2 regions of the Nocardia sp. NPDC050408 genome follow, and region 2 is predicted to be linked to the other one. Evidence: riboswitches for the same ligand, from Rfam matches in the RefSeq annotation. Region 2 holds a riboswitch; the other holds the start of a gene.
What was found. A riboswitch is a leader RNA that binds a small molecule or an ion and turns the genes downstream of it on or off. The one in region 2 is predicted to bind S-adenosylmethionine.
Positions count from the first base shown of each region.

Region 1: linked by a shared signal. The riboswitch ahead of ACIBJI_RS39755 (amino acid ABC transporter permease) and the one ahead of ACIBJI_RS31630 (aminotransferase class V-fold PLP-dependent enzyme) in region 2 are both predicted to bind S-adenosylmethionine.

Region 1 covers NZ_JBITIL010000030.1:28,968-44,617, reverse strand. The annotation lists gene mraZ (division/cell wall cluster transcriptional repressor MraZ) at 168-599, opposite strand; gene ACIBJI_RS39795 (DUF3040 domain-containing protein) at 1,048-1,470, opposite strand; gene ACIBJI_RS39790 (SAV_6107 family HEPN domain-containing protein) at 1,593-2,033, opposite strand; gene ACIBJI_RS39785 (N-acetyltransferase) at 2,185-2,802, shown strand; gene ACIBJI_RS39780 (NAD(P)/FAD-dependent oxidoreductase) at 2,878-4,446, shown strand; gene ACIBJI_RS39775 (carotenoid biosynthesis protein) at 4,749-5,639, shown strand; gene ACIBJI_RS39770 (LppM family (lipo)protein) at 5,725-6,501, shown strand; gene ACIBJI_RS39765 (glycosyltransferase) at 6,477-7,658, shown strand; gene ACIBJI_RS39760 (hypothetical protein) at 7,733-8,446, opposite strand; SAM riboswitch class I at 8,769-8,863, shown strand; gene ACIBJI_RS39755 (amino acid ABC transporter permease) at 8,874-9,896, shown strand; gene ACIBJI_RS39750 (amino acid ABC transporter ATP-binding protein) at 9,893-10,672, shown strand; gene ACIBJI_RS39745 (ABC transporter substrate-binding protein) at 10,692-11,666, shown strand; gene ACIBJI_RS39740 (LLM class flavin-dependent oxidoreductase) at 11,671-12,807, shown strand; gene ACIBJI_RS39735 (ABC transporter substrate-binding protein) at 12,804-14,423, shown strand; gene ACIBJI_RS39730 (ABC transporter permease) at 14,426-15,430, shown strand; gene ACIBJI_RS39725 (hypothetical protein) at 15,423-15,548, shown strand; gene ACIBJI_RS39720 (ABC transporter permease) at 15,541-15,650, shown strand, end outside.
Region 2 covers NZ_JBITIL010000015.1:60,930-76,579, forward strand. The annotation lists gene ACIBJI_RS31605 (M1 family metallopeptidase) at 1-780, opposite strand, end outside; gene ACIBJI_RS31610 (Pls/PosA family non-ribosomal peptide synthetase) at 780-4,805, opposite strand; gene ACIBJI_RS31615 (MarR family transcriptional regulator) at 4,926-5,348, opposite strand; gene ACIBJI_RS31620 (DHA2 family efflux MFS transporter permease subunit) at 5,430-6,851, shown strand; gene ACIBJI_RS31625 (LysE family translocator) at 6,890-7,516, opposite strand; SAM riboswitch class IV at 7,630-7,743, shown strand; gene ACIBJI_RS31630 (aminotransferase class V-fold PLP-dependent enzyme) at 7,790-9,112, shown strand; gene ACIBJI_RS31635 (flavin reductase family protein) at 9,170-9,721, opposite strand; gene ACIBJI_RS31640 (YbaK/EbsC family protein) at 9,823-10,296, opposite strand; gene ACIBJI_RS31645 (crotonase/enoyl-CoA hydratase family protein) at 10,460-11,281, shown strand; gene ACIBJI_RS31650 (MarR family transcriptional regulator) at 11,373-11,879, shown strand; gene ACIBJI_RS31655 (MDR family MFS transporter) at 11,939-13,702, shown strand; gene ACIBJI_RS31660 (esterase/lipase family protein) at 13,956-15,200, opposite strand.

The sequences.
Region 1 (15,650 bases), on a different contig from region 2:
AGCCGTGTCAGTGGGATCACTCGCTGCGGGTCGCCTTGCTACACAGCTACTTTCGAAAATACGAATGCCGCGGGGTCTCTGACCGGAGCCTCGGCACCTGGCGTCGGGGAAGTACGTCAGGGTCCGCGCGTCCGGGCAGAGGCCGCGTGGCACTCGTTCGCTCAGGGCTAGAAGATTCCGCCCAGCGACTCGTCTCTCGCTTGCGCGTAGTCCTCCTCGTGCTCGGCGAGGTAGGACTCCCACGCCTGCTTATCCCATATCTCGAGGAAGTCGACCGATCCGATCACCACGCAATCCCGCGAAAGGTTCGCGTAGCGACGATGATCGGCCGACAACACGATCCGGCCCTGAGCGTCCGGACGCTGTTCATCCGTACCGGCCGCGAGTGCCCGAACGAATGCGCGCGCCTGCGGATTGCTTCGAGATGCCGCCGCAGCCCGCCGTGCGAGTGCGGTGAATTCTTCCTTGGGATATACGGCAAGGCTGTGGTCCTGACCCTTCGTGACCATCAACCCTCCCGCCAGATCGTCTCGAAACTTCGCAGGCAACGTCAGTCGCCCCTTGTCATCCAACCGAGGTGTGTAGGTACCGAGAAACAACCCGCTACCTCCCGGATCAACCCCGAGTTTCGGGGAGCACGATCACCTCGGATGTATGCCCTTCCTCTTGTGCGCGCTCCACATTACCCCACTTTCCCCCACTTTCAATCGAAACTCAGGGTGATCTGGCTCCCCGCGTCGTCGATTACGCAGGTCACCCCAGCTATCACGGTGGTGGAGAACTTTTTCCGTGTTCTGGCGACACGCGCCGCGCAGCGAGACAAGCGCCCGACAACTATCAGCAAACACCCAGGTTCCTCTGGTTTCAGCCGGTCACGGGACGGCGCGGAGGTGGGCGGTGGGAGGTTGTGGGGGAAGATCGTGGGGCGTTGTGGGGAACCGCGCGCGGCGAGCAGTCAGCAGTCAGGTGGTGCACGCATGAGAACGCGCCGCCGCACCTGTTCGGTGCGGCGGCGCGTTCGATATGTCGATGTCGGCTACGGGCGCGCTACTCCTGATCGAAGCGGCGGCGGAACCGATCCTCCATGCGCTCGGAGAAACCACCGGACTTGCGCCCTCGTCCCCGTCCGCCCGATCCGCCACTCGCGCCACCGGATTGGGCATTGCCCGACCGGTCGCCCTTGGCGATGCCCTTGGAACTGCCGAGCAGCAACAGCACGCCCGCGGCGAACATCACGATGAATCCGATCAGGCTGATGATCGGAAAGTCGCCGAGCTTCACCGGAGCGGCTATGCCGGCGACAAGTAGAAACAGACCGAGGACGAACAGGGCTGCGGCCTGGAGTCTGCGGCGACTCGAGGTCGAGCGAAGGCGTCCGCCGCGGACGGACGACGCGAACTTCGGATCCTCAGCATAGAGCGCGCTCTCGATCTGTTCGAGCATGCGCTGCTCGTGCTCGGAGAGTGGCACGGTACCTCCCCCGGCACTAGGACGTGGCTGTCGCCTCCGGGTAGGCGACAGATAGCCAAGGTCGACTATCTGCCACCAATGATACGAGTTCGATCAGTGCCGTACCACCTACTCGCCGATAACTAAGCGGTCATGCCCCCGGACCAGCCCGGCGCGGGACGCAATCGAGCCCTGGCATCGACCAGATCTTCCACGTCGTGAAGGAATGCGCCCACCCGCGAATAGAACTCGTCGGCCTGCTGATCATCCACATCGCGATCCAAGCCCGCCTCCAGCGCTGCCCTGATCTCCGAGCGAGCGCTGAAGTAGTCGGTCCACATGACGAATTCGGGCGCGGCGCGCTGCATCAGCACCCAGGCATTGCGCGAGCGCGCCCGCGGCGCGGCATCCGCCCCGGTAAACGCGAGCACGGCACCGGCACCGCGCAGCGCGGCGAGATACGCGGTCCGAAAACGCTCGCGCGGGTCGCTTTCCCCCGCCGCCTGCATGAGCAAGCCGTCCGCCCGCTGCAGCAGCTTGCCCGCCTTGCCGGGTTGCCCCGGGTGTTCGATCCGACCAGACATCAGCCGTCCCTCCGAGTCGCTCACCTGGCCTATCCTGGGCCCGAATGCCGAAGTTCTCAGCACCGCACGGATCGAACAGGTATTCGAACGTTTGAATTGAGATTGAATATAGGGACACCCACCGACAACTTTCCGCGGACCGACGAGAGCCATGACAGCCGTCAAGCCCAAACACATCCCCGCCAACGCCCCTGTCGTCATCGACCTTTCCATCGCGGCGCTGCGCTCCCGGCTGCACGACGCGCTGGCGGTGTACGTCGCGGCAATGGAATATCCGCACGGCACCGAACACCATCGCGCGCCGATGTGGACCGAGCACACCACCCGCGTCGGCTGGCAGGGCGTCGCCGCCGTCGTCCCGGATGATTCCGGGCAGATCGACCTGCGAACCGCGCCGATCGTGGCCATCGCTTACGGCTATCGCGGCGCCGCCCACCAGTGGTGGCACCAGCAGGTGCACAGCGGGATGCGCCGCTCGGGCTGGCCGGAACATTCTGCGCGCGAACTGCTTTCGGACTATTTCGAACTGACCGAGCTGCACGTACATCCGTCGGCGCAGGGGCGCGGCATCGGCGGCGAACTGCTGACACGACTGCTCGCGAATCGCACCGAGAGCGCGGTACTGCTATCCACACCGGAGGTGCACGGCGAGGCCAACCGCGCCTGGAAGCTGTATCGGCGACTCGGATTCACCGATGTGATCCGGAATTTCGTCTTCGCCGGGGATACCAGGCCGTTCGCGATCCTGGGACGGCGGCTGCCGCTGTGAGCGAGCGCGGCGAGTGAACATTGAGCACAGCCGGCCTACCGGTACGACGCAGCCGAGCGCCAGCGAGGCACAGTCGTGACGGTGGCCGTGATCGGGTCGGGCCACAATGCGCTCGTCGCCGCTTGCTATCTGGCGCGTGCCGGGGAACGGGTGGAGGTGCTCGAGCGCGACGAGGTGCTCGGCGGCGCGGTGTCGACGGTCGAACGTTTCCCGGGCCATCTGGTCGATCGCGGATCGTCGGCGCACATCATGGTGCGCCATACCGGGATAATCGAGGAACTGGAACTGTCGCGCTTCGGGCTGCGCTATGTCGATTGTGATCCTTGGGGTTTCACACCCGCGGGGCCGGATGGTGGTGCGCCGATCGTGTTCCATCGCGACCTCGATCGAACCTGCGCCGGGATCGCGGAGGTCTGTGGGGGCCGGGATGCGGCGGCGTATCGGCGCTTCGTCGAGGTCTGGGGGCCGCGGTCGGCGCGAGTGATGCGCGCGTTCGGCGGTACGCCCACGCCGGGTCGGCTGCTGCGTTCGTTCTGGGGGCTCGACGCGCGCGATGGCGGAAGTGCGTTGTCACGGGAGTTCCTGCAGACCGGTGATGCCCTACTGGACAGCTACTTCGACGATGAACGGCTCAAGGCGTCGCTGGCCTGGTTCGGTGCGCAGTCCGGGCCGCCGATGTCCGAGCCGGGGACCGCACCGATGGTCGGATTCGCCGCACTGATGCATACGTTGCCGCCGGGACGGGCGGTGGGGGGAAGTGGGGCGCTGACAACGGCGCTGGTCGCGCGGCTGCGCGCCGACGGCGGTGTGGTGTCGGCGGGTGATGCGGTCACCGAGCTGCGGCAGGTCGGTAACGGCTGGCAGGTGCGCACAATGTCGGGCCGAAATTTGCATGCGGAAACCGTGATCGCGGGCACCCACGTGCTCACCACGCTGGATCTGCTGCGGGACGGCGGATTCGACGGTGCGGTGCTCGACGAGTGGCAGCGGCGGATCCGGGTCGGGCCCGGTATCGGCATGGTGGTACGACTCGCGACCTCCGCGCTGCCGCAGTATCCCGATAGCTCGACCGCCGAATCCGCCAATGGTCTGCAGTTTCTCGTCTCCGATCGACGGCAGCTGCGCCGGGCGCACGGTGCGGCGCTGGCCGGTGACTTGCCACCGCGTCCGGTAGTGCTGGCCATGAGTTTCAGTGCGCTGGATCCGAGCATCGCCCCGGCAGGTGAGCATCAGCTCTCACTGTGGGCGCAGTGGCATCCGTACGAGTTGGCCGACGGCAGTGACTGGGCCGCGCACGCGAAGTCGGAGGCCGATCGGATCATCGCCGAAGTCGACTCCTACGCACCGGGGTTCGGGGCGAGTGTGCTGCGGCGGTATGTGCAGACACCTGTCGACCTGGAGCGCGAGCTCGGGTTGCGCGGCGGAAATGTGATGCACGTGGAGATGTCGCTGGATCAGATGATGCTGTGGCGGCCGCTGCCGGAGCTGTCCGGGCAGCGGGTACCCGGCGCGCCCGGGTTGTATCTCACCGGGGCTTCGACGCATCCGGGTGGTGGGGTGTCCGGTGCGAGCGGGCGCAGCGCGGCACAGCTGCTGCTGCGCGATCGACAGCGCAACCGGTTTCCCCTGCTGCGCAGGCGATGACGGAGCCGACCGGACCAGTCGTGCCGAAGCCGCGCGAGCAACCCACGCCGAGGACGGAAATCCCTGGTACAGCGAGTCCGGAGACCTCCGGGCGGGCCAATCCCTCCGGGGCAACGGACACCAACACCCAGGCTCCGACGAACCTGGAAACCACCGGAAGACCCGAGCCCGCCAGCCCAACAGATTCCGACGTCAGCGGTGCTGACAAGAACCTGGCAAGTCGGCCCGGCGCGAGTCGGCCTCCGCGGTCGACTGCCGCCTTTCGATGGACGCCGCGGTTGCTAGCGCCGACGGTTCCCGCGGTGCTGCTCGTGCTCGTGCAGATCAGTTATCCGCTTGCCTCGGGCGACGCTCGCGACCTGGTGACCGTGCTGGTCGTGCTGCTGTCGGCGGGGACGGCGGTGGTGCACGCGGTCGCGACGCGCGGCATCAGGTACGCCTCGGGGTTCGTGGTGATTGTCTCGGGGCTCGGACTGGTTGCCGAAATCGTTGGTACCGCGACGGGGTTCCCATTCGGTTGTTATGAGTATGCCGACGGCAGATTGGGGCCCGCGGTGGCGGCGGTGCCGTTGGTGGTCGCGCTGGCCTGGACCGGTGGGCTGTATCCGGTGTGGATGGTTGCCGGGTTGTTGACTCGACGTTGGGCCGGGCGAGTTGTTTTGACCGCGGTCGGGGCCGTCGGTTGGGATCTGTTCCTCGATCCGCAGATGGTGGCGGACGGACAGTGGACTTGGTGTGCCGCCGGTCGGGGGTTGCCTGGACTCGCCGAGATTCCGTACACCAACTATCTGGGGTGGTTCGCGTTGGCGCTGGTGATGGCCTTGCTGCTGACCGGCTTGGATCGCGTCGTGGGGACGGGAAATGCGAATACGTTTACGCCCGCGGCAGAGCGCCTGCCAACGACAGCGCAGACACCGGCGGCAGCCCCCGATGCGGCGGAGGCTGGCACACTGGCGCTGGAGTTGGGAACGCCTGACCCGACCAGTCCGGAGCACGAATCCCGAGGTCCGGTATCCCCGATCTCGGCAGACGCGGTGGTGCCGGCGGCGGTGTTCATGTGGACCTGGCTCGGGTCGACGCTCGCGCACGCGGTGTTCCTCGATCTGCCGTATTCGGCCTGGTACGGATGTGTCGGGCTGGGGGTGCTCGGCACACCGCTACTGGTGCGGTCGGTCCTGGCCCGGCGGGGGTGAAGCGATGCGGATACCACCTGTCCGACACTTCGGTCGGCGTGCGTTGCGCCCGTCGCGTGGCAATTCGGGGCGAGCGCCTGGCACGATGTGTGCCGTGCAGCCGAGTCCTCTCACCGCGATGCCCGACACACCGGTTCTACCGCCGCGTTCGCCCCGGCCCGCAGCGCGGGCGGCCGCGGCAGTACTGCTGGCCGCAATGTTGGTGCCCATGCTCGTGGGCTGCCTGCGGGTTCAGGTGTCGATGGGTGTGTCGTCCAATGACCGGGTCTCCGGTCGGATCGTGGCCGCGGTGGTGCCCGCGGACGCCAATGACAAGGGCCCGCAGTTGAAGGCGCCCGATTCGCTGGCCGCGAAGGTGCGGGTCGAGCCGTACAGCCAGGATGGCTATGTCGGCAGCAAGGTGTTCTTCGAGGATCTGTCCTTCGGTGAGGTCGGCCAACTCGGCGCGCTCTCCGATCAGACCCAGGGCATGTTCAACCTGTCGTTCCAGCGCACCGGCGATCTGGTCAGCCTCAATGGCCGGGTCGATCTGAAATCCGTTCCGCCGCACGGTTCGGATGTGCAGTTCACGGTGGCTTTCCCGGCCCGCGTCGCCAAGACCAACGGCAATCGCGAGGACGACTCCACCGTCTCCTGGAAACTGCCGCCCGGCGATGTTTCCACCATGCGCGCCGAGGTCAGCTACGCGGACCCGAATACCCGCTCCTTCGCGGGCTGGGCGGGCATAGTCGGCGGTATCACTCTCGCTGTCGCCGCCATTATCGCCGCCATCGCCTATATGGACCGCAACCCGACGCCGCCCGGCGCACCCGAGAGCGACTTCTCACCGAGCAACCTGTGGCGTTCACTGACCCGCCGCTGACGCGAACCCTGCGTACGGGCGCGGCGATCGCCGCGTGGACGGGCGCGGGTATCGCGCTGTTCGGTTGCGGAACCGCGTTATTCAACCGCGTGACGGTGCGCAGGCTGTCGACCGGACCGAATACGGTGATCGAGCCGGTCACGGTGTGTATCCCGGCTCGCGACGAGGCAGCGCGACTACCCGGGCTGATCGATGATCTCCGCGGTCAAGTGGGTGTGCCGCGACTGCGGGTGCTGATTCTCGACGATGCGTCCTCGGACGGGACCGAAGCGGCTGCGCTCGACGCGATTGCGGGCGATTCGCGCTTCACGGTGTTCCGCTCCGAGGCCGAACCCGCACCCGGATGGACCGGGAAGGCCGCCGCCTGCGCGCGACTCGCCGAGCTGGCCGAGGCCACGGTGCTGGTCTTTCTCGACGCCGATGTGCGATTGGCACCGAATGCGATAGCTGCCGCGACCACCGAATTGCGGCGCAGCCGGGCCACATTGTTGTCACCGTGGCCGTACCAAGTGACAGAGTCGCTGGCCGAGGCGCTGGTGCAGCCGCTGCTGTGCTGGTCGTGGGCGGCCAGCCTGCCGATCGCGGCAGCCAATCGCAGCCTGCGCCCCTCGACCGCCGTCGCCTGCGGCCAGTTCCTGGTGTTCGATGCCACCGCCTACCACGCCATCGGCGGTCACACCGCGGTCGCCGCGAGCCCTACCGAGGACCTGGATATCGCTCGCGCACTACGTCGTTCGGGTCGCCGGACCGCGCTGGTCGTGGCAGGCCCAGCGGCGAGCACCCGAATGTACCGTGGCGCGGCCGAACTGGAGACCGGTTACAACCGCTGGCTGTGGTCCGCCTACGGCGGAACGGCGATCGGCGGCACGGCGGTGGGAGCTGTTGCGACACTGGCCTACTGGGTGCCCCCACTGGCCGCGATCGGCGGTCGAGGCTCCGTACGCACCGCCGGTCTCATCGGCTACGGCGCGGCGGTCGCCAGCCGCCTGCTCGCACGCTCACTGGAACGCGGCACCACGACCCGCACAGACATCCTCGCGGGTCTAGCACACCCGATCTCCATCGACGCCTACCTCCGCCTTTGGACCCGCTCCCGCCACGCCCACCGCACCAACCTCCTGACCTGGAAGTCCCGCCCCCTAGCGCCCACCCGCTGATCAAGATCACGTGGAATCTGTGGCGGCATCGCCCGAGAGCCCCCGCCCTCAGGTCCACCTGATCTTGATCCGGCTCAGTTTACTGAGGTGAGTCCGACCGTCGGGAGGAAGAAGCAGGACTTGGTGCCGTTGTCGACGGTTCCGAAAACCGCGGCGAGTACCGTGCCGGATCCGGTGTCGACCGGGACCGCGCGCACCCCGCCGACCGGGAATGCGGCGAAGAGATCCTGGATGGCACGTTCGGCCAGTGGCCTTATCTCGGTCGGGATTTCGGTGGGCACCATCTTGCGGACCACATCGGAGATCGATCCCATGGCGGTGATGCCGCTGCGGCCATTGGCGAGGTTGACCCAGGCGACATTCATGCCCGTGGCATTCGTGCCGTCCGGGCGCAGGCCGTAGGGGACGAAGGTGAACATGACTTGGCCCGCCTTGACGGCGGTCGGGTCGAGCCCCGGAATCGCCACCGTGGTTTTGGGCCACGGGCCGGGCACCGCACCCGCGACCGCGGGGACCAGACCGAGTGAGCTGGTGTCGGAGCAGAACGGCGCGAGCGCCGGGTACAGGAACGGGTCGACACCGAAGGTCCGCAACGCCTCGACGACGTCTCGGTAAGCGGCGAACAAATCACCCGGCGCGGCCTGGGCGGACGGTGCGGTCGCGGCCGGAACGGGTGACGCGGGCATCGGCGCCGGACCCGCGGCGGCGATGCCGGGGGCGGCGAGAGTCAGCGCGACCGTACCGGTCGCGATGGCGGTTAGCGTGGTCAGACGGCGCAGCAGGGTCACGACAGGCCTCCTCATCGTCGGGCACGAATCGAGGTCCGAGACTACTCCGGCAAACCTTCGCAACAGTGTCTATTTCGACGAGCGACACGTTCGTGCCGCGCGCCGTCGCGGCAACCAGCAGGTGTGCAATCCGGACGGAAAGCACGCGAAGAACGGCGTCCGAAATGCCACGATCCACTGTGCGACCGAGCCAATAGTGCCTGCTCATGGCCATGCAAACAAGGTCTGCGCTCACGCTGATTCGTACCCTTGTGCCGGACTTCGCCTGCTTCGCATGATATTTCGGCTAGACCCATTGACCGACCCGTGCTCGGCGTCGGACACACCATCCAGAGCGACCGAGAGACCTGGCTCGTCGACGTCGCAGCAACCCCCCGGGCAACCGGGTGCGGGTGCTTCCGCCGGGAACGATGGAGGAACCGAAATCATGAGCGCGTCCGTCGCATCCGATCCGGTATCAGATGTACCGATACCGGGTGCCCACGCACCCGATGCCACGGCATCGGGTGCACCCACTGCTACCGTAAGCGCCACTGACGCACCGGCGATCGCCAGGTCCTGGCACCCGTGGCGCTGGGTGGTCAGCGCCATCGCGCTCGTGCTGCTGGCCCAGTTCATCCACGGACTGGCCACCAACCCCGGCTGGGATTGGTCGACATTCGCCAAATACTTCACCGCGAAATCGGTGCTGTCAGCGCTGAAGGTCACCTTGGAGCTGACCCTGTGGGGTACGGCACTGGGATTCCTGATCGGTACGGCATTGGCGATCGCCCGGCTGTCGAATAATCCGGTGCTGCGGGTGATCTCGTGGGTCTACATCTGGGCCTTCCGCTCGATTCCGCTGATCGTGCAGCTGCTGTTCTGGTTCAACATCGCCTACCTGTACCAGACGCTCTCGCTCGGAATCCCGTTCGGCCCTTCCTTTCTCACCTTCGAGGTGAACGGAGTGATCAGCGGCTTCACCGCGGCCGTCATCGGACTCGCACTGCATCAGGCGGCGTATGCGGCCGAGATCATCCGGGCCGGATACATTTCGGTCGATCCCGGGCAGCTGGAAGCAGCTGCGGCGCTGGGTATTCCCCGGGTGCGCCAGTTCCGCACGGTCATCGCCCCGCAGGCCATGCGCTCGATTCTGCCGAATGCGACCAATGAGGTCATCAGCCTGTTCAAGGGCACCTCGATCGTGTCGGTCATGGCGATCGCGGAACTCTTCTACCAGGTCCAGGTGATCTACGGTCGCAGCGGCCGGGTAGTGCCACTGCTCATGGTCGCCACCGTTTGGTACATCGTGCTGACCACGATTCTGTCGGTGGTGCAGTTCTATATCGAACGCCACTACGCCAAGGGCGCGCACCGCACGCCGCCACCGACACCGGCGCAGCAGGTGTGGCGCAGGCTGCGCGAGATCGCCGAAATCGGTTCCGCCGCACCGCGCGGGGCGACTCGATGAGCGCGCCGGTGGCCCTGGCTCCTGCGGTAGAGGTGCGCGGGGTGCGTAAGTCCTACGGCAACACCGAGGTGCTGGCCGGCATCGACCTGACCGTACGAGCCGGTGAGGTGGTCACCGTGATCGGACCGTCCGGCTCCGGCAAGTCGACGCTGCTGCGGGTGGTCAACCACCTGGAGTCGCTGGATGCGGGCACCGTGCATATCGACGGTGAATTGATCGGATATCGGCTGCGCCGCAATAAGTTGCACGCGCTGTCGGACCGCGAAGTGCGCAAGCAGCGCTCGCATATCGGCTTCGTCTTCCAGCAGTTCAATCTCTTCCCGCATCTGACGGTGCTCGACAATGTCACGCTCGCACCGATTTCCGCGCAACGTCGCCCGCGTGCGGAAATCGAGGCCGAGGCGCGGGAATTGCTCGAGCGGGTCGGCATCGGCGAACTGACCGATGCCTATCCGCGGCGGCTGTCCGGCGGACAACAGCAGCGCGTGGCCATCGCGCGGGCATTGGCGCTGCGACCGCCGGTGATCCTCTTCGACGAACCCACCTCCGCACTGGATCCAGAGCTGGTGGGTGAGGTCCTCGATGTGATCCGCGATCTCGCCGATGGTGGGACCGCGCTGGTGATCGTCACCCATGAAATCGGTTTCGCCCGTGAAGTCGCCGACACCGTCGTATTCCTCGACGGCGGCGTGATCGTCGAACAAGGTCCGCCCGCCGCCGTACTCGACAACCCGCAACACCCGCGCACCCGCGCATTTCTGTCCCGAGTCCGTTGAGCGCGGTGCGCGCTCCCCGATGAACAGGTATTCGATGAAGCTCTCTGCCCTGGTCGGCCTGGCCGCCGCGGTCGCCTTGCTGGCCACCGGCTGCGGCACCGATCCGGACGCGGAAAACTCCGCACAGCCCGCCGGTTCGATCACCTTCGACCTCTCCCCCGGCCAGTCCGGCCGGATCCACGCGCCCAGGGTCGACGCCATTGCCGCCGAACTACCGCAGGCCATCCGGGACCGCGGGACGCTGGTCGTCACCGGATCCGGTGGTGCTGCACCGCCATTGCGGTTCTACGCCACCGACGACAAGACCATCGTCGGGTCCGAGGTGGATTTCGCCTCGCTCATCGCCGATATCCTCGGACTGAAACTCGTTGCACAGGTGGCCGATTGGTCGCAGAACTTCGTGCGGGTCGATTCCGGCGAGGCCGATGTATTCATCTCCAACGTCACCGTGACCGAGGAGCGCAAGGAGAAGTACGACTTCGCCACCTACCGCAATGACACCGTCGCGCTGGAGATCCCCAAGCAGAGCAAGCTGGAGTATTCCGATCGTAAGAGCCTGGCGGGCAAGCGGATCGGCGTGGGCAGCGGCACCAATCAGGAGCAGCTGCTGGTCAAGTGGAACGAGCAGAATATCGCCGAGGGCCTGCCCCCGATCGATATCGCCTACTTCCAGCAGGTAACCGACTATTACCTGGCGCTGGCCTCGCAGCGCCTCGATGGATATATCGGACCGAACCCGTCCGCGATCTATCACAGCACCACCGCGAATCAGACCAAGATCGTCGCGACCTTCTCCGGCGCCGGTGACGCATTGCAGGGCGAGATCGGTGTGCTCACCAAGAAGGACAACGGGCTGATCGGCCCCATCAACAAGGCCGTCAACAACGCCATCCAGACGGGCACCTACCAGCAGGTCATCGATCGCTGGGGGTTGCGGACCGAGACCGTGCCGAGCTCGCGGATCAATCCGCCCGGCCTACCGAAGAAGTCGTGATCACATGAAGTTCCTGCTGTTCACCCTCGTCACCCGGGTGCCGGATCCGAATACCGGTCGGCTGCCCGAGACCAGGGAACGACTGCTCGACGTCATCGCCCAGGCCCGCATCGCCGAGGAGCTCGGCTACGACGGATTCGCCGTCGGTGAGCGGCACGAGGATCCGTTCCTCTCGGCCGCGCCGCCGGTGATCCTGTCCCATATCGCCGCGGTCACCTCGCGGATCAGTCTGTTCACCGCCGTCACCACGCTGAGTCTGTTGGATCCGGTACGCGCGTTCGAGGACTATTCGACGCTGGACAATCTCTCCGGCGGCCGCCTCGAACTGATCATCGGCAAGGGCAACGGTGCGGCGCAGGCGAAGCTGTACCACGTCACCGCCGAGGACCAGTGGGATCGCAATCGCGAAGGCTATGAGCTGTTCCGGGCGCTGTGGGACAGCGACACCGTGACCTGGGCGGGCCGGTTCCGGCCGGAACTGGTCGAGGCCAAGGCGCTGCCGCGGCCCTGGCAACCGCGCATTCGCATCTGGCACGGCAGCGCGACCAGCCGCGATTCGGTGGAACTCGCCGCGCGCCACGGTGATCCGCTGTTCTCGGCGAATGTCACCAATCCGATCGAACCGTATGCCGAACTGGTGCGCCACTATCGGGAGCGCTGGGAGCACTACGGACACGATCCGGCCGAGGCCCTGGTCGGCGCGGGCACCGCGGGATTCCATGTGGCGCGCACGTCACAGGAAGCCCTCGATGTATACCGCCCGATTTTCGAGGCTCGACTGGCATTGGCGCGCAAGCTCGGTCTGCCGATCGTATTCGAGACACTCGACGATTTCGTCGCGCGCAGTTCGGCGCTGGTGGGCAGCCCGCAGCAGGTGATCGACAAGGTCGGTCGCCAGCACGAGGCCTTCGGGCACGAGGTGATCCACCTGTCCGCCGAACGCGACGGCCGCAGCGAGTCGCAACATCACGCCGGCCTCGAACTCTTCCAGGCCGAGGTCGCACCCGAACTGCGCCGACGCATTCCGAGCCGACCACTGGCCACCGCGCCCAACGGCCGCGCCACCGCACGTCGCACCGACTACGACATCGATTCCCGCGGCGAACTCGTCCGCACCGAAACATCTGGAGTACCACAGTGATCCGTTCCCGACACCGAATCGCGGCGGTGGCCGCCGCCGTCACCGCGGCCGCGAGTCTGGCCGCCTGCGGCAGTGATTCGGCCACCGGCGGCGCCGACGCGGGCCCGCCACAGCCGGGCGGCACTCTGCGCTACGGCCTCTCTCAGGCGCCGACCTGCTCGGATCCGGCACAGTCCGGTACCAATCAGACGCTGTATGTGACCCGCCAGATCGTGGATTCGCTGACCGATCAGGATCCCAAGACCGGTGAGATCAAGCCGTGGCTGGCCAAGAGCTGGGAGATCTCCCCAGACGCCAAGGTGATCACCTTCCATCTCGCCGACGGTGTCACCTTCAGCGACGGCACCCCGCTCACCGCGGATTCGGTGCGCAACACCTTCGATTCGGTGATCAAACTGGGCGGGGTCAAGGCACCGCTCGGCTCCAGCTACCTCACCAATTACGTCGGCACCACCGCGGTAGACAAGCTGACCGCGCGGGTCGAATTCAGCAAGCCCAATGCCCAGTTCCTGCAGGCGTCCTCGACCGCGCAGCTCGGCATTCAGGGTGATGTCACCACGGCCGAACCCGCCGATCAGCGCTGCCTGGGCGACAATGTCGGCAGCGGACCGTTCACCTACGCGTCCTGGCGCCAGGACGCCTCGGCGACCCTGGCCAAACGTGCCGGATACCGCTGGGGTTCGGCGGTCTTCACCCATCAGGGCGAGGCCTATCTGGACAAGATCGAGTTCACGGTGGTGCCCGAATCCGGAGTCCGCACTGGCAGTCTCATCTCCGGTCAGCTCGACGCCGTCAGCGATGCGCTGCCGCAGGACGCACCGCAGATCGAGGCCGCGAACGGACGGGTGCTGAGCACCGCTAATCCCGGTGTGCCGTTCGGCTTCCAGACCAATGTCACGCGCGGACCGCTGCGCGATGTCGCGGTGCGCCAGGCGCTGCTGCCCGCGATCGACCGCAAACAGCTGGTGGACACCGTACTCGGACCGCAGTTCAAGCCCGCCACCAGTACATTGGCCAGCACTACACCCGGGTATCAAGATCTTTCGGCCCGGCTGAGCTATGACCCGGCCAAGGCGCGCAGCATTCTGGACCAGGCGGGCTGGACGCCGGGCGGTGATGGTATCCGCGCGAAGAATGGTGAGCGCCTGTCCTTCTCGGTGCTGTTCAGTCAGGCGTTCGCGGGCAATCAGGCCATCCTGGAACTGGTGCAGCAGCAGCTGCGCCAGGTGGGTGTCGAGCTGAAGCTGGATCTGGTGTCGGGTCCGGAGAGCACGGCTCGGCAGAACGTCAAGGATTTCGACACCACCTACTACAACACCACCCGTGCCGACGGTGACATCCTGCGCACCTCTTTCAGTGTCGACGGCCGCAATCTCAATGCCCGTGAACGCATCCCGGCGCTGGATGATCTGCTCGACGGTCAGCTGAGCGCCTCGGATACCGCCGCACGCACCGCATTGATCCGCACCGCGCAACAGGCCGTACTCGATGCGGGGCTGTGGATTCCTACCGTCGAACTGTCACAGGCGATCGGTGCGGCGCAGAACGTACAAGAGCTCGAGTTCGAGGCGTCCGCCCGGCTGCAGTTCTTCGACACCTGGTTGAGCGGGCGGTAGTCATGGCTCGGTATGTGGTTGTACGGGTCCTGCAGGCGATATGGGTGCTGTGGGCGGCCTTCACCATCTCGTTCGTGGTGCTCTACCTGCTACCCGCCGACCCGGTCTCCATCGCGGCCGACGGTGCAGGTGCGGGCACCCCGATCGACAAGGCGGCGATCGCTGAACTGCAGGCCCGCTACGGACTGGATCGTCCACTCTGGGAACAGTATTGGACCGCGCTGACGCACGCACTGACCGGCGACCTCGGCCACTCCATTGCCACCGGCCAGCCGGTCGCCACCGCGCTGGGTGACGCACTGCCCAATACGCTCGGATTGGCGGGGCTGGCACTGCTTTTCGCGGTGCTCGGCGGAGTGAGTGTGGCTTTCGCCGCGACCTATGCTCGCCGCCCGTGGTTGCGTGACGCGCTCAGCTCGCTGCCCTCCCTCGGGGTTTCGGTGCCGACCTTCTGGACCGGACTACTACTGCTGCAACTGTTCTCGTTCCACTGGCGGCTCGCCCCGGCCTTCGGCGGACACGGTTTCAAGGGCACGGTGCTGCCCGCGCTCACTCTCGCGATACCAATCGGGGCGGTGCTGGCCCAAGTGCTCGCCGCTGGGCTGGCGTCGACTTGGCGTCAGCCGTTCGTCGATGTGGCACTGGCCAAAGGGGGCTCGCGCGGGTGGGTGCTGCGCAAGCATGTGCTGCGTCCGGCCAGCGTGCCGACCTTCACCATTGCCGGTGTGCTGGTCGGCAATATGCTCGCCGGTTCCGTAGTGGTGGAGACCGTTTTCGCCCGTCAGGGCGTGGGCCGGCTCACCCAGACCTCGGTACTGGCCCAGGACATTCCGGTGGTGCAGGGCATTGTGCTGCTCACCTCGACGGTCTTCGTCACCGTGAATCTGGCCGTTGACCTGCTGTATCCACTGCTCGACCCGCGCATCGCCGGTCGATCCCGCCGTGCGGCAACCGATTCCGAGACCGACTCGAATGAAATCCCGGAAGAGGTGGTCGTCCATGCCTGAGCTATCCCTCGAAGCGGCGCGTGATAACGCCGTACTCTCACTGCCGCCCAGGCTCATCAGCGGCTATGGCTTCGCGCCGAGGCCCGATCTGCGACAGCGGGTGACCGACCATGGTTGATGTCGCCGATGAGTCGCGCCGGGTCGCACTGCCCGGACTGCGTCGGCCAGCACTGCAGTGGAAGTCGTTGCGCGGCAATGTCGTAGTGATTCTGTCCGGTGC
Region 2 (15,650 bases):
CACGACGGTGTAGGCCTCGAACGGGTATGGGCCGAACTTCTCGGTGAACAGCTCCATCATCTTCGGCTGGCGCTCGAAGTCGTGTTCGAAATTCGCGCGCAGTCGCGGCGGGACCACGGCCTGCATCGGCACCGAACCGCGCGGGCTGCCGATGCGGTGTTTGCGGTACGGCCCGATTTGTATGGTGGCCAGATAGCTCGACATCGGTTCGGGCTGTTCGTAGACCCAGGTGGTCTGGCTGGCCTTGGTCTGCTTGCGCAGCAGGGTGCCGTTGGCCAGCGCGTAGTACGGGGTGTCGGTGGTTATCGAAATCCGGTAGCTGGCTTTGGAACTCGGGTGATCGTCACAGGGGAACCAGGATGCGGCGCCATTGGGCTGACTGGCGACCAAGGCACCCTCGGTCAGTTCCTCCCAGCCGACCTCGCCCCACGGCCCGCGCACCGGCTTCGGTATGCCCGCGTACTGGATGACCAGGCCGAGTACCCCGCCCGCCGGAATCCGCTGCTGCGGGGTGATCACGAGTTTGCCGTGTTGATGGGTGTACTTCGCGGCCTTGCTCCCGTTGACGAAGACCTTGGCGACGGTGAGCGACTGGGACAGGTCGAATGCGAAACGCTCTCGGACGGCGGTAGTCACCGCGGTGATCTCGGCGCGGCCCGCCAGTCGGTTGCTGGCGAGCTTGTAGGTCAGCTCCAGTTCGTACCGCGATACCCGATAGCCGCGATTTCCGTTCTGCGGTAGGTATTCGTCGATGGGCTCTTCGTAGAACTTGGCCCGCATCAGCTGGCCGCTCCGGCCTCGCTCGGCCTCGGCACCGGACTGGACCACGGCGCGATCGGATTGCCCCACCAGCGGGTGGACGGCGGCACGGTGTCACCGCGCATGACCAGCGAGGCAGGGCCGATGGTCGCGCCGGCGCCGATGCTCGCGGCGGGCAGGGCGACGCAGTGCGGTCCGAGGGTAGCGCCCGCGTCCAGGATCACGGTGTCCATGGCCATGATTCGATCGTGGAAAAGGTGGGTCTGCACCACGCAGCCGCGTTCCACGGTCGCGCCGTCACCGAGTGTCACCAGGTCCGCCTCCGGTAGCCAATAGGACTCGCACCATACCCCGCGGCCGATCTTGGCGCCGAGTCCACGAAGCCACAGATTCAGTACGGGGGTGCCGGTCGCGGCGCGCGCGAACCACGGCGCGGCAACGGTTTCGACGAAGGTGTCGGCAACCTCGTTGCGCCATACGAACGAACTCCACAGCGGATGCTCCTCGGCGCGAATTCGCCCGACAAGCAACCACTTCGCGGTGACCGCACTTGCCCCCGCGATCGCACCGGCGGCCATCAGCACCAGACCGCAGAGCAGTCCGGCGACAAAGTATCCGGCCGATTCCGCGATCCAGGCCAGCGTGAACAGCACGCCGAGGCCGATGGCGAAGGTCACGAGCACCGGGAGCAGTCGGCAGGTTTCCACGATGCCGCGGAACACCTTCAGCCGCAGCGGTGGCTCGAAGGTGCGTTCGGTATCGCCGGTTTCGGAGGCGCGGCGCAGTCGCACCGGGGGGCTGCCGAGCCAGGACGAACCGGCCTTGGCCTTGGACGGTGCCGCCGAAAGCACCGCGACCAGGCCGTTTTTCGGCACTCGTCGACCGGGTGCGGTCATACCGGAATTGCCGAGGAAGGCGCGCTTGCCGACCTTCGCATCACCGATGTGCAGCCAGCCGCCGCCGAGTTCGTAGCTGGCGATCATGGTGTCGTCGGCGAGGAATGCACCGTCGGCGACCGTGGTGAATTTCGGTAGCAGCAGCACCGTGGACGCCTCGACGCTCTTACCGACCTTCGCGCCGAGCAGGCGCAGCCACACCGGGGTCAGCAGGCTGGCGTAGAGCGGGAACAGGAAGGTGCGCGCCGAATCCAGCAGCCGCTCGGTGGCCCAGGCCTGCCAGCCGACCCGGCTGCGGACGGGATGATGTCCTTCGATGAGTCCAATGCTGAGCAGCCGGACTGCGATGAGGGTGGCCACGGTGTAGACGGCGAGGCTGAGCAGCGTTGCGACGGGCAGGATGGCGAAACCCTCTGCGAGTGCACCCGCGAGTGTGCGGGCATCGCGAATGAACCAGGCAATGAATGCACCGCCCGCGGCCAAACCGAGAATGGGCATGGCCGCCAATGCCATCGAGGTCACGCCGAAAATCGCGACCCAGTGCGCGGCCCTCGCGGGAGTGTGTGCCGGCCAACGATGCTGGGCCTTACCGACTTTCGTGGCGGGCGAGCCGGCCCACTCCTGTTCGGCCTTCACCTTGCCCGATACCGACGATCCGGCCGCGATCTCCGCATTCTTGCCGATTTTGCTGCCGGGTAACAGGATCGAGCGCGCACCGATCACCGCGCCCGCACCAATGGTGATCGGGCCGATGTGCACCACATCGCCATCGATCCAGTAGCCCGACAGGTCGACCTCGGGCTCGACACTGCAGCCGTCGCCGAGTTCGAGCATGCCGGTGACCGGCGGCAGGCTATGCAGATCGACGCCCTTGCCGATCTTCGCGCCGAGTGCCCGCGCGAAGGGCACCATCCACGGTGCACCGGAGAGACTCTCCGCACCGCTGGCCTCCGAGAGCCGGACCGCCGCCCACAGTCGTAGGTGTTCCGATCCGCCGCGCGCGTAACTGCCGGGCCGCACGCCGCGCAGCAGAATCCGAGCGCCGCTCGCGCAGATCACCATGCGACCGGGCGGTGAGATGAAGATCAGGAAGGCGACCAGCGTCCACCACCAGGACAGATGCGGCAGCCAGGGCAGCGAGCCGGACCAGCCCGCGATATTGCCGACGATGGCCAACCAGGTGAGCCACTGTAGGCCGGTGAGCGTGGTGAGCGGGACGGTGGCCAACACCTGGGCCCATTGGGCGCGCAGTGGCGTCGGGCGCACGATCCGTTCCTCGACAGCGGCGCTCGGCGAGGTCTCATCGAGCAGTTCGGCCAGCGCGCCGAGACGTGGATGGTCGTAGAGATCGGCGACGGTAATGCGCGGATAACGTTCGCGCAGTGCGGTGACCAGCTGTGCCGCCGAGAGCGAGCCGCCGCCGAGGTCGAAGAAGTCGATATCCGGACCGGTGACCTCGGCACCCAGGATCGAATCCCACAGTCCGGCAATCCATTGCTCGGTTTCGGTGAGTTCGCCGGTCACGGTGTCGGTTTCGGAGGTGTTCGGCAGCGGCCACGGCAGGGCATCGCGGTCGACCTTGCCCGAGGTGCGGGTGGGCAGGTCCGAGACGATGGCGAGTCGGGGAACCAGCGGTGCCGGAAGTTGTTCGGCGAGTTGAGCTCTCGCGGCCCTGAGGTCGAAATCGGGTGCGGTGCCGGTCAGGTAGCCCAGCAGGACTTTGTTGCCCGCCTTGGTGGTTCGGATCGCGGCCGCGGCCCCGGTGACGCCGGGTAGGTGCTGTAGGGCATTGTCGAGTTCGCCGAGTTCGATGCGGCGGCCGCCGAGTTTGATCTGATCGTCGGCGCGGCCGAGGAAGATGAGACCAGCGCTGTCTTTGCGCACCAGATCGCCGCTTCGGTAGGCGCGGTCCCAACCGAGTGACGGTAGTGGAGCGTATTTTTCGGCGTCCTTGGCCGGATCGAGGTAGCGGGCCAGGCCGACTCCGCCGATCACGAGTTCACCGGATTCGCCCTCGTCCACCGGGTTTCCGGCGGCGTCGACAACGGCCAGATCCCAGCCGTGCAGCGGCAGTCCGATCCGGACCGGGAAGCTGCCGTCCAGCAGTGCCGCACAAGCAACGACTGTCGCCTCGGTGGGGCCGTAGGTATTCCAGACCTCACGTTCGGTATCTGATTCGCGGCGTTCGCGGGGCCCTATGTGGTCACGCTCCGCTACCTCCTCCGGGCCCGGCGCTCGCGCCGCGGGGCTTCCGGCAAGGCGTTCGGCGAGTTCGGGCGGTACCGCCTCGCCGCCGAAGATCAGCAGCCGGACCGGCTCGAGTGCCTCGGCGGGCCAGGTCGCGGCAAGGGTGGGGACCGTCGAGACGACGCTGATTTCGTGTCGGACCAGCCAGGGACCGAGATCCGCGCCGGTGCGGACCAGGGCGCGCGGTGCCGGGACCAGGCAGGCGCCATTGCGCCAGGCCAGCCACATTTCCTCACACGAAGCATCGAAGGCGACCGAGAGTCCGGCCAGGACCCGGTCGTCCGGACCGATCGGGGCATCCGGCAGGAACAGGCGCGCTTCCGCGTCGACGAAGGCGGCGGCATTGCGGTGGGTGACGGCGACGCCCTTCGGGGTTCCGGTGGATCCGGAGGTGAAGATGATCCAGGCATCGTCGTTGGGTGTGGGACGAACGGTCGATGCCTCGCGGGACTCGGGCCGTTCGACGGCTATCGGCTCGATGCCTGCCGCGGTCACGATCGCGGTGACGCGGGCCTCACCGAAGACGAGTCGGGCGCGTTCCTCCGGGTCATCGGCGTCCACCGGGACGTAGGCCGCACCGGCGAAAAGAATGGCCAGAATAGTGACGTAAAGCTCATGTGTGCCGGACGGCAGGCGCACGCCGACGCGGTCGCCGGGGCGCACACCCGCCGCGGTCAAGCGCACGACTCCGGCGTCGATTTCGGTCAGCAATTCGGTGTAGCTGAGCACTACCCGACCGTCATCGATGGCGGGCGCCTCCGGATGGGCCGCCGCGGTGCTGTTCAGGATGTCGACAAGGGTCCTGGCCTGCGGCGCGAGTGCGCCGCACAGCAAGGGATCGGGTGTGCGGAGCCCGTTCACGGGGTCCGTGCCCGCCGCGGTGTCGACCTGCGGCCGCAGCATCACGTCGTGCCCACCTCTCATAGACCTGCCTAGCGCTTCCTCGTTGTTGTTTCACAGCAGGGTTACCAGTGGGCAAACGCCACGGTGACCAACTTTCTACGGTACCTGCGCCCTATCGCCTCAAACCTCTTCGCCGAGCGCCTTCAGCGCCAGGCGGTGCAGCGTGCGCCGCTCGTCCTCGTCGAGTCGGTACAGCACCCGCTCGGCGGCCTTTTCGATGAGCTCATCGGTCTTGCGGCGCTCGGCGCGCCCGGACTGGGTGATAGACAGCCGGTATTTGCGCCGGTCCATCGAATCGCGGGTGCGGATGACGAATCCGGCCTCCTCCAGGCCGTCGATGAGCCGGACCACCTCGCTGCGGTCGATGCCGAGAGCGGTGGAGACCTGCTGCTGGGACAGATCGTCGAACTCCTCCAGGCAGACCAGCACCCAGTGTTCGCGCAATGACGTGCCCATCTCGGCGTGAACGGCCTTGTGCAGCTTGCCGAGCGCGTACGTCGGGAAGCGGAGCAGGCCGCGAGGGTAAATGTGGTCAGCGGGCATTCGGTAATTATATCTATTGTTGAGGTGCCAGATTGTTGATAACCTCCGCAATCTAGGTTGTCTACAAATAGCGGAGGATCCATGTCGGATACTCGAACGGCCGTCGCCGCCACCGCACCCGCACTCGAACCCATTCCCGCGCGGGTATGGCGGGTGGCCGGTGTGGTGGTCTTCGGCGCCGTCATGAGCATGTTGGACACGTCGCTGGTGAATATCGGGCTGAACTCGATCGCGACGGATCTCGGTGCGGCACTGGACAGTGCCCAGTGGATCGCGAGCGGCTATCTGCTCGCACTCGCCGTCACGCTGCCGCTGTGCGGTTGGCTGGGGCGGCAGTTCGGAATGGACCGGGTCTGGTTGACCGCGCTCGCCGGGTTCACGGTGACATCCGGACTGTGTGCGCTGGCTCCGAATATCGGCTGGCTCATCGGTTTTCGGATCGCGCAGGGCCTGACGGCGGGGCTATTGGTGCCCGCTGGGCAGACGCTGCTCGGTCAGGTCGCGGGACCGCAGCGGCTGGGCCGGGTGATGAGTGTGGTCGGTATCGCGGTGGTCGCCGCACCCGCGATCGGGCCGACCATCGGCGGTGTCATGCTGGCGAATCTGGATTGGGAGTGGTTGTTCCTGATCAATATCCCGTTCGGGCTGGTGGCGTTCGTGCTGGGGCGTCGGGTATTGCCGCGGGCGCAGGCGTCGGGCAACGGCGGCAGATTCGATGCCATCGGGTTCGCATTGATCGGGGTCGGGCTATCGGCGTTGGTTTATGGACTGGGTGAATTCGGTAGTCGCGGTAGCATTTCCGCGCCGACGGTGTCGGTGTCGGTGGTGGTCGGGGTGCTGGCGCTCGGGCTGTTCGTGGCACGGTCGGTGCGCGGTGGGCGCCTGCTCGATGTGGGACTGTTCCGGCATCCGGTATTCGCGACGGCGAATGTGGCGAATTCCTTCGCCGGTGCGTCACTTTTCGGGTCAATGCTGTTGCTGCCGTTGTACTTTCAGGTACTGCATCATGACGGTCTCATCGCGACGGGGTTGCTGCTCATGTCCTTCGGGATCGGTGGCATCATCGCGCTGCCCGTCGGCGGTCGGTTGACAGATCGGTACGGCGGGGGAGTGGTCGCGGTGGTCGGCAGTGCGGTAACCGTAGCGGTCACGGTGCCGTTCGCGCTCGGCGATGCCTCTATGAATCCTGTTGTCGTACAGGTACTTCTGTTGATCCGCGGCATGGCGACCGGCTTGACCGGGGTGCCGATCGTCGCCGCGGCTTACGCCTCGGCGCGGCCCGAGCAGTTGCCCGATGCGGCAGCGTTCGTGAATATTCTGCAGCGGGTCGGCGGGTCGATCGGAGCGGCATTGCTCGCGGTGGTGCTGTACCGTGCGGCCGATGCCGGATTGTCGGTGGATGCCGGATTCCGGCAGGCGTTCTGGTGGCTCACCGCCGCCTCCGTCATTTCGTTGGTAGCGTCGCTATTGCTGTGGCGCAAGGAGATTCAGCCTAAGCTGTGATGCTGTGCGCCGGGTCGGTGGATATCCGGCCCGGCGCGTTACGCGGCCGAGGCGGCGGTCCCGATGCCGAGCGTGGCGAGGATGGCCGCGCTGATCTGCTCGAGCCGATCGCGAACCCGGGGGCGCCGCAACATGGCAACCGCCCGGGACGCCAGCAGGGCCAGCAGGATCATTTCGACGGCGGCAATGGAGCATTCGATGGCCCCGAGCGCGAGGGTGTTCAAAAACGTGACATCGGTGAGGAATTGCGGCAGTACCGCCAGATAGAACAGTCCGACCTTCGGGTTGAACATGCACGACACCAAGCCAGCGGCGAATGCTGAGCGAATCGAGGTCGGAGCCTGTGTGGCCGACTGTCCGGACGTCGCGGCGGTGTCTTGCCTGCGGTGATCGATCAGCGCCCGAATTCCCAAGTACACCAAATAGATTCCGCCGATGACCTTGAGCGTCCGGTAGGCCGTCGCGGATTGCTCCAGCAGTGCGGCGACGCCGGCCGCGACCACGACTGCCCACACGATCCCGCCCAGTGCCGAGCCGATCGCCGCGGCGATGCCGGGTCGCGCGTCCACGATCGAGAATCGCAGCACCAGGAACGAATCCGGGCCGGGCGTAATCGACAGCAGGATGCACAGGCCGACAAAGCTGAGCAACAGGGAGAGCGTCACCTCTCGATCAGACCGCACATCACTCGGCATTGCAAGGTTATTTATTCTACTGCATGTGTATGCAGCCAAGACGCGGTTGACAGGGCGGTGGGACATCTGCCAATCTCGGTTCAGGTCATGAGTACCAGCGTCAAGCCCCGGCTAGCTGGTCGGCAACCCTCCTCCGCGGTGGGGTGCTCCGGGTGACGACCGGGCCGCAGCCCGACCGGGTGCGGCAAGCGCGGACTCGGATGATCACCGGATTTCGGGTCCCAAAGCCGATGGGATTTTGTGATGACCGCTGTAATCGATCAGAGCTGTGCCGCCCTCGCCCGGGTCTCCGGCGACGACCTCCAGGTGCCGCTCGTACAGGGCGGAAAGACCACCTACGCGAATTTCGACTATGCCGCAAGCGCACCGGCATTGGCGCAGGTCACCGATCGGGTGCAGCAGTTGCTGCCGTTCTACGCGAGCGTGCACCGAGGTGCCGGTTACGCTTCGCGGATCTCCACCGAGTGCTATGAGGCCGCGCGCGGTTCGGTCACCCGGTTCCTCGACGCCGCCGACGACCAGGTCGTGGTGTTCACCCGCAACACCACCGATTCGCTGAATCTGCTCGCCGCCTGCGTACCCGGCGACACCGTGGTGCTGGATATCGAACATCATGCGAACTTCCTGCCCTGGACCCGCCACGGCCGTCGCGTCGTCAAGGCCGCGGCGACCGTCGACGAGACGATCCGCCAGCTGATCGCCGAATTGTGCAGTAAGCCAGCCGCATTGCTCGCGGTGACCGGTGCTTCCAATGTGACCGGTGAGGTGCTGCCGCTCGAGCGCCTGGCCACCATCGCACACCAGTGCGGTGCCCGTATCCTGGTAGATGCCGCGCAGCTGGCACCGCACCGTCGAATCAGTCTGCGCTCCACCGGAATCGACTACCTCGCTTTTTCCGGCCACAAGCTCTACGCACCGTTCGGCGCTGGAGTGCTTGTCGGACGCCGGGATTGGCTCGATGCCGCCGAACCGTATCTGGCGGGCGGCGGTGCGGTCCGCGAGGTCACCACCACCAATGCGGAATGGGCGGCCGCGCCGCAGCGTCACGAGGCCGGTTCGCCGAATGTCCTGGGTGCGGCCGCACTCGCCGCCGCATGTGACGCGCTGTGCGCGATCGATCCGAAAACCCTTGCCGTGCACGAGCGACGGCTCGCTGATCGCCTGCGCGCCGGGCTGTCCGAAATTCCCGGTGTCAACCTGCTGCGCATCTGGGACGACAGCCCCGACACCGTCGGCATTGTCGCCTTCACCCTGGACGGATTCATCCCCGGCCACGTCGCGGCCTACCTCTCCGCCGAACACGGAATCGGCATTCGCGACGGCCGCTTCTGCGCCCACCCGCTGCTCGAGCGCCTAGGCCTCGACGGTGCCCTGCGCGCCAGCATCGGCCTCGGCACCAGCTCCGACGATGTGGATCGGCTGGTCGAGGCCATCGCGACTCTGGTCGACAAGGGTGCGTCGTGGAATTACGCCAGCACCGACGGAGTTTGGAATCCGACACCCGAGACCCGCCCCTTCGCCCGCCCCGATTCCACAGATGGTGCCGCGCCCTGCTCGATCGGCTGATCGGATCCCCCTCGGACTTCGCAGCGTTGCCGGGCAGGCGAATCCGCCCGGCCGCGCTCAGTCTTCGAGCGAGGTCGGGCGGTAGTAGCGGCCGCGGTAGTAGAGCAGCGGAGCGGCGCTGGGCTGTTCGTCGGTTCTGTCGTGGACCCGGGTGACCAACCCGACGACGAAGGTGTGATCGCCGATGGGGATCAGCTGTTGGATGGTGGCGCGGATCCAGATGGGCGTGCCGTGCAGCACGGGCTCGCCGGTGTCCAGGGTGGTCCAAAGTGAGCGATCGCTGAAGCGTTGATCGGCGGTGCGGGCGAAGCGCTTGGCCAGCTCGTGCTGATGTTCGCCGAGGAAATGGATCACCACGGAGTCGGCCGCCTGCAATGCCGTCAGGCTCGACGAAGTGTGGGCGATATTGAAGGAGATCAACGGGGGTTCGAGGGACAACGAGGCGAAGGAGGTCGCGGTGAAGCCGACCGGGCCGTTCGCGGAGCCCAGGGTGACAACGGTGACGCCCGCCGGATAGTGCCGCATGGAAGCGCGGTACAGCTCGGCGGTGATACCGCTCAGATCATCGGGAATCTGGATATCCGTAGCGGGGGGTCGAGCTTCGGTCACAGCTGCGCCTCGCTAGCGCTCGGCTGCGCTGCGACCGTTGGTGCGGTGTTGATGGTTCGCGCGCTCACATGACGAAACTACGCCGTGTGCCGGTGTGGCGTTCAATCCACATCAATGGGTAGCCCGGCGGTGATGCGCACGAGTTCGCGAAACGAGGTGCGGAACACGGTATTCGGATGTCCGCCCGCGGCCCAGACCTCCCGGTGTGTGGACAGCGCGTTATCCACCCAGGTCGGCAGGTTGGTGGGATGGCCGACGGGTGCGATGCCGCCGATGGGCTGACCGGTCACTTCCTGCACCATCTCGGCGGGCGCGCGGGTGAGTTTGCCTTCCAGCCGTTCGCCGGTGCGCCCGAGGTCGACCTGGTGTGCGCCGGAAACCAGCAGCAGCACCGGATCATCATCCAGGAGGAACACCAGTGATTTCGTGATGGCGCCCACATCGATGCCGAGTGCACGTGCGGCATCGGCGGCGGTGGGCGTGGGGGCGGGCTGAGTGACGATGACACCATGGTGGCCGCGCGCGATCAGGGTATCCGCGACCCGGCATGCGACTGGTGGAAGCGACCTGCGCATGGAACCAGAGTAGAGCGATTGCGGGCAGTGTGCCGGTTTAGTTCTCAGTCAGTGGTCGGATAGCCAGGCGGGAGAACCACTGCGGCGCACCGGCTTTGCACAGCATTTGCAGGCAGTACGGACTGGTCTGCTGGCCGGGGCACTTCTGCTTTACGCTATACGAATGACTGATTGGCAGGCTTTCGCCGTCGAAACCAAGGATCACATCGGCCAGGTCACGCTGACCGGCCCCGGCAAGGGCAATGCTATGGGTCCGGATTTCTGGCGGGAGCTGCCGGAGATCTTCCGGGAACTGGATGCCGATCCCGAGGTTCGTGCGATTGTGCTCACCGGTTCCGGGAAACATTTCTCCTACGGACTGGACCTGCCCGCGATGGCCGGGACCTTCGGTCCGTTGATGGCGGATAAAGCGTTGGCCGCGCCGCGTACCGACTTCCTCTATGAGGTGCGCCGGATGCAGGCCGCGGTGACCGCGGTGGCCGATTGCCGCAAGCCGGTCATCGCCGCGGTCTCCGGCTGGTGCATCGGCGGCGGGCTGGACCTGATCGCCGCCGCGGATATCCGCTACGCGAGCGCGGATGCGAAGTTCAGCCTGCGCGAGGCGAAGGTCGCGATCGTCGCCGATATCGGCTCGCTGCACCGGCTGCCCGGCATTATCGGCGAGGGGCATCTGCGCGAACTCGCCTACACCGGTAAGGACATCGACGCGGCGCGTGCCGAGAAGATCGGCCTGGTCAACGACGTATTCGCCGATCAGGAGGCGACGCTGGACGCGGCGCATGCCATCGCGCGCGAGATTGCCGCGAATCCGCCGCTGGTGGTGCAGGGTGCCAAGGATGTGCTCGAGCAGCGCACCAAGGACCAGGTGGCGGCCGGGCTGCGCTATGTCTCGGCGTGGAACTCCGCATTCCTGCCGTCGGAGGATCTCACCGAGGCCATCCAGTCGGTGTTCGAGAAGCGAGCTCCGGAGTTCAAGGGCCGGTAAAGGCCGGTTATTCACTTGCCCTAGCCTTTGGTCCGCGCACATACTTGTATCACGCAACTAATTGATTGACGCAAGTAAAGGTGCGAGTCGGGTGGATGAGGACGAGCTGTCGGTCGACGCGATCGCGATGCAGCTCACCCGGCTGCAACGGATCCGGGAGCGGACCGCGGCGCAAATGCGGAGCAAGGACGGCGTGGATCCAGCGGCGTTCGCGGTCCTGTTCCGGCTGCTCTGTGACGGACCGATGCGTTCGGGCGCGCTCGCCGAGGCGGTGCATTCGGACGCGTCGACGGTCAGTCGGCATGTCGCCCACCTCGTCGACCGACATTTGGTGGAACGGCAAGCCGATCGCAACGACGGCCGCGCCACCGTGCTCGTCGTCACCGAACGAGGCCGCGAGATCGCCGAGCGGATACGCAGGCGCAGGCGCGAGAACCTGACCCGGGTGATGGCGGCCTGGACTCCGCAGGACCGTGCCGCATTCGCCGAACTGCTGCGGCAGTTCGTCGACGACTTCGAGCGGGCCAAGCCCGCGATGGTCGCGGCAATCCGCCAGGACCAGCACCAATTCGACCTCGATACGGAGAACGATTCGTGACCGCACCGGCCACCGTGGCGGAGCCCACGGGTTTCACCCACAGACAGATCCTGACCATCATGAGTGGTCTGCTGCTCGGCATGCTGCTCGCGGCGTTGGACCAGACGATCGTCTCCACCGCGATCCGCACCATCGCCGATGATCTCGACGGCTATTCGATGCAGGCGTGGGCGACCACCGCCTACTTGATCACCGCGACGCTCGCGACACCGCTGTACGGCAAGTTGTCCGACATGTTCGGCCGCAAGCCCTTCTTCATGGCCGCGATCTCGATCTTCGTGGTCGGTTCGCTGCTGTGCACGATGGCGCAGTCGATGTACGAGCTCGCGGCGTTCCGCGCATTCCAGGGACTCGGTGCGGGCGGCTTGATGTCGCTGGCGCTGACCATCCTCGGCGATATCGTCAGCCCGCGTGAACGCGCCAAGTATCAGGGCTACTTCCTCGCGGTATTCGGCACCTCCAGTGTGATCGGCCCGGTGCTCGGCGGTGTGCTGGCCGGACAGGACAGCATCCTCGGGATCAGCGGCTGGCGCTGGGTCTTCCTCGTCAACGTGCCGATCGGCCTGATCGCGCTCGGCGTCGTCTCCAAGGTGCTCAAGCTGCCGAAGCGGCCGCATTCCACCGACCGGGTCGACTGGTGGGGTGTGCTCGTGCTGGCGATCGGCCTGGTGCCGCTGCTCATCGTTGCCGAACAGGGTCGCGAATGGGGTTGGGGCAGTGGACGTTCCATCCTCTGTTATGTGATCGGACTGCTCGGTGTCATCGGTTTCGTGCTGGTCGAGAAGTCGATGAAGGATAAGGCGCTGATTCCGCTGCGGATGTTCGCCAATAAGACCTTCGCGCTCGGCGTGGTGATCTCGGTCGTGGTCGGCTCGGCGATGTTCGGCGGTATTTCGCTGCTGCCGCAGTACCTACAGGTGGTGCGCGGATCCAGTCCGACGCTGGCGGGTCTGCAGATGCTGCCGATGGTGCTCGGGATGATGACCGGCTCGATCGTATCCGGTCAGCTGATCTCGCGTACCGGTCGTTACCGGATCTTCCCGCTCATCGGCGCGAGCATGTTGACGCTGGGCCTGTTCCTGCTGCACTTCGTGAATGCCGACAGCCCACTGTGGGTCGCGATGATCTTCATGGCCTGCACCGGATTCGGACTCGGCAATCTCATGCAGCCGCTCACCATAGCGGTGCAGAATGCGTTGCCGCCCAAGGATATGGGCGTCTCCACCGCCGCGGCCACATTCTTCCGGCAGATCGGCGGCACGATGGGTGTCGCGGTATTCCTCTCGATCCTCTTCGCGCAGTTGACGCCGAATATCTCCACGGAGATGAAGTCCGCGGCCACCGATCCGGCGTTCCAACACGCCGTGGTCGAGGCCGCGCACAGCAGCAATCCCGCTGATGCCGCGCTCGCGAAAGGCCTGCTCGCGCAGGATACTTCGGCAGCCAGCGGGGTGCTGAAGGACAGCTCGATCGTGCAGCAGCTGAGTCCGGAGCTGGCGCGGCCGTTCAAGGTCGGGTTCGCCGAGTCGATGTCGACGGTGTTCCTTTGGGTGACCGGTCTCGCGCTGCTCGGTCTGATCCTGGTGCTGTTCTGGAAGGAAGTGCCGTTGCGGACGGTCGGCGGAATCGAGGCGGCCAAGGGTGCGGCGGCGGCCAATGGTGCCGGACCCGATGTCGTGGAGCGCACGGGCCTGTTGACCGCGGGCGGCGAGGCGGTGAGCCCATCTCAGGACGCTTTGGATGAGCTGGCGAAATCCGTGCCGGGCACGGCCGGTTCGACCAACGGTGCCGGACCGAGGACCGGCGGTGCCGGTTCCGCGTGAACCCGGCCGAATCGCGCCCGGTTCCGGCACTTGCCGGGGCCGGGCGCGACCCGTTTCACGGTCTGGATAGAAGCGTTCGCCAGGCAGCGGGGTAGTCCGGTGGCCTCGCCCGGAACGACCCGTACCGCGCCGAGGAAGTTGCGGGCATGGCGTTCGAGAATGAAGATCCATGGTGGAGACGGAGCAGCCGCACCGTGATGCGTATCGGTGCGGCTGCCACGTTCAGCGGTGGGTGGATCTGCTCACCGTGCCCTCAGGAATGAGCGTCGATCTCGTTCACGAGCCACGTGCCCAGTTCCTGGGTCATAGTGGTATGTCCCTCGTTCCTGCTGGCGCAGGCGAAAGCGTCGAGTTCGCTACCGCCGTCGCGGATCTCGCTGTACAGCGCGTCACGGTTGTCGATCTCGCCTGCGGCGACGGCGCTGATGGAGGGAATGAAACACGAGGTGTTGAACTGCAACTCGACCTCGGATCCGAGCAACCCCATAAGTATGGCGGCCATCCCGAAACTGGCTGGGTTGCCCGGCAATACCGGGTTCTCGGGGAACAGGCCGCCGGGAGCGCCATCGATATCGGGCAGTCCGTCGGTGCGGATCTCGATCGGGGGCTGATCTGCCCCGTGCAGGGTGGCCACGGCCTGCTGACCCGGTGCCTGGGTGCGCAGTGTGGCGTCGATCAGCAGGTCGCCGCCACCGCTCACCGCCGTCAGCGCGGGACCGATCCCGTTTCCGTTACCGGTCCTGACCCCGTTGGCGACACCGATCTTGCGGATACCCTGCGGCCATCCACCCACCGCATCCAACTGCTGCAGGAAGGCGCGTCGTTCCAACGCCTGGTCCGGTTGGTCGCCGATCTTGCTGAGGTGCCAGCGAGACATCTGCCGCGCGGCCGGGCTGTTGATCAGGTCGGAGAACTGGCCGAAGATGGGCGAAGTCGCACCCCACTTGTCCTTGAGGAAATGCGCGAAAGCCTGCATCGAGATCGGCAGCCATGCACCACGATGCGGGGTGTCGTAGGACAGGTACATGCTGGTCTCGGGGTCGGGCAGGTCCGGATCGTGCTGCATCTTGGCCAACGCGTAGCGGGTCACCATCCCGCCCATACTGAAACCACCCACCGCCAGTTTCGCTTTACCGGCACGCCTGCGAATGGCGGTCTGGATGCACTCGATGGCTGTGTTCGCGTTGTCCGGGATCGACGCCGCCCGGTTGTCGTAGCCCAGCACGATCACATCCCGGCCGATCGCGTGCAACTCGCTGATGAAGCGGTATCGCCCGTTATTCTCCAGACCGGCCCAGAGCTCGCCGAGGTCACTCGCGCCCAGCGAGAACCCGTCGGCGAGGATGACCGGTTTGGTGAGTTGCCGCTGGTTCAGCGGGCTGTAGTAGACCCATGCGGTTCCACCGCGGAGGGGCCACTCATCGTCTGGCTCCTGCGGCGTGGGATACGCGGCGCGCGCCGCGGGACTGAGCGAACCCCAGATGTTCACAACAGGCATCGTCCTGCTCCTCGACTGGTCGATTGACACGCGGATTCACTGGACTGAGAAGGGCCGGGCACTCAACCGAGCACGCGAGCCTTTCATAGCGTAAAGCTATTTCCTCTCGATGTGGCCCATTCGCTGGTCCCGAAGGCAGTGTCGACTGGTGACATTTTGATGTCGCGTCAGCCCAGCGCCACTATCGTCGACCGCGCCGCCCTACTTCCTGATTCCCGCCACTACGGGGCACTCGTCACCGTCCATGCCGATGGCAGCCCGCGGCCGGTAACCTGCGGACCGGATCAGCAGTGCGAATCGTCGTTTCCACCTACCTCCGGGCGCGCCGACATCCGCCGTGAGCCGCGCGTCTCGATCTGTGTGCTCTCCGACGATTCAGCGACGCCGAGGTGTAGGTCGATGGTCGAGTCGCGGTGCTCGGTATGCCCTCTCGCGCTCGACGCCCTCGTG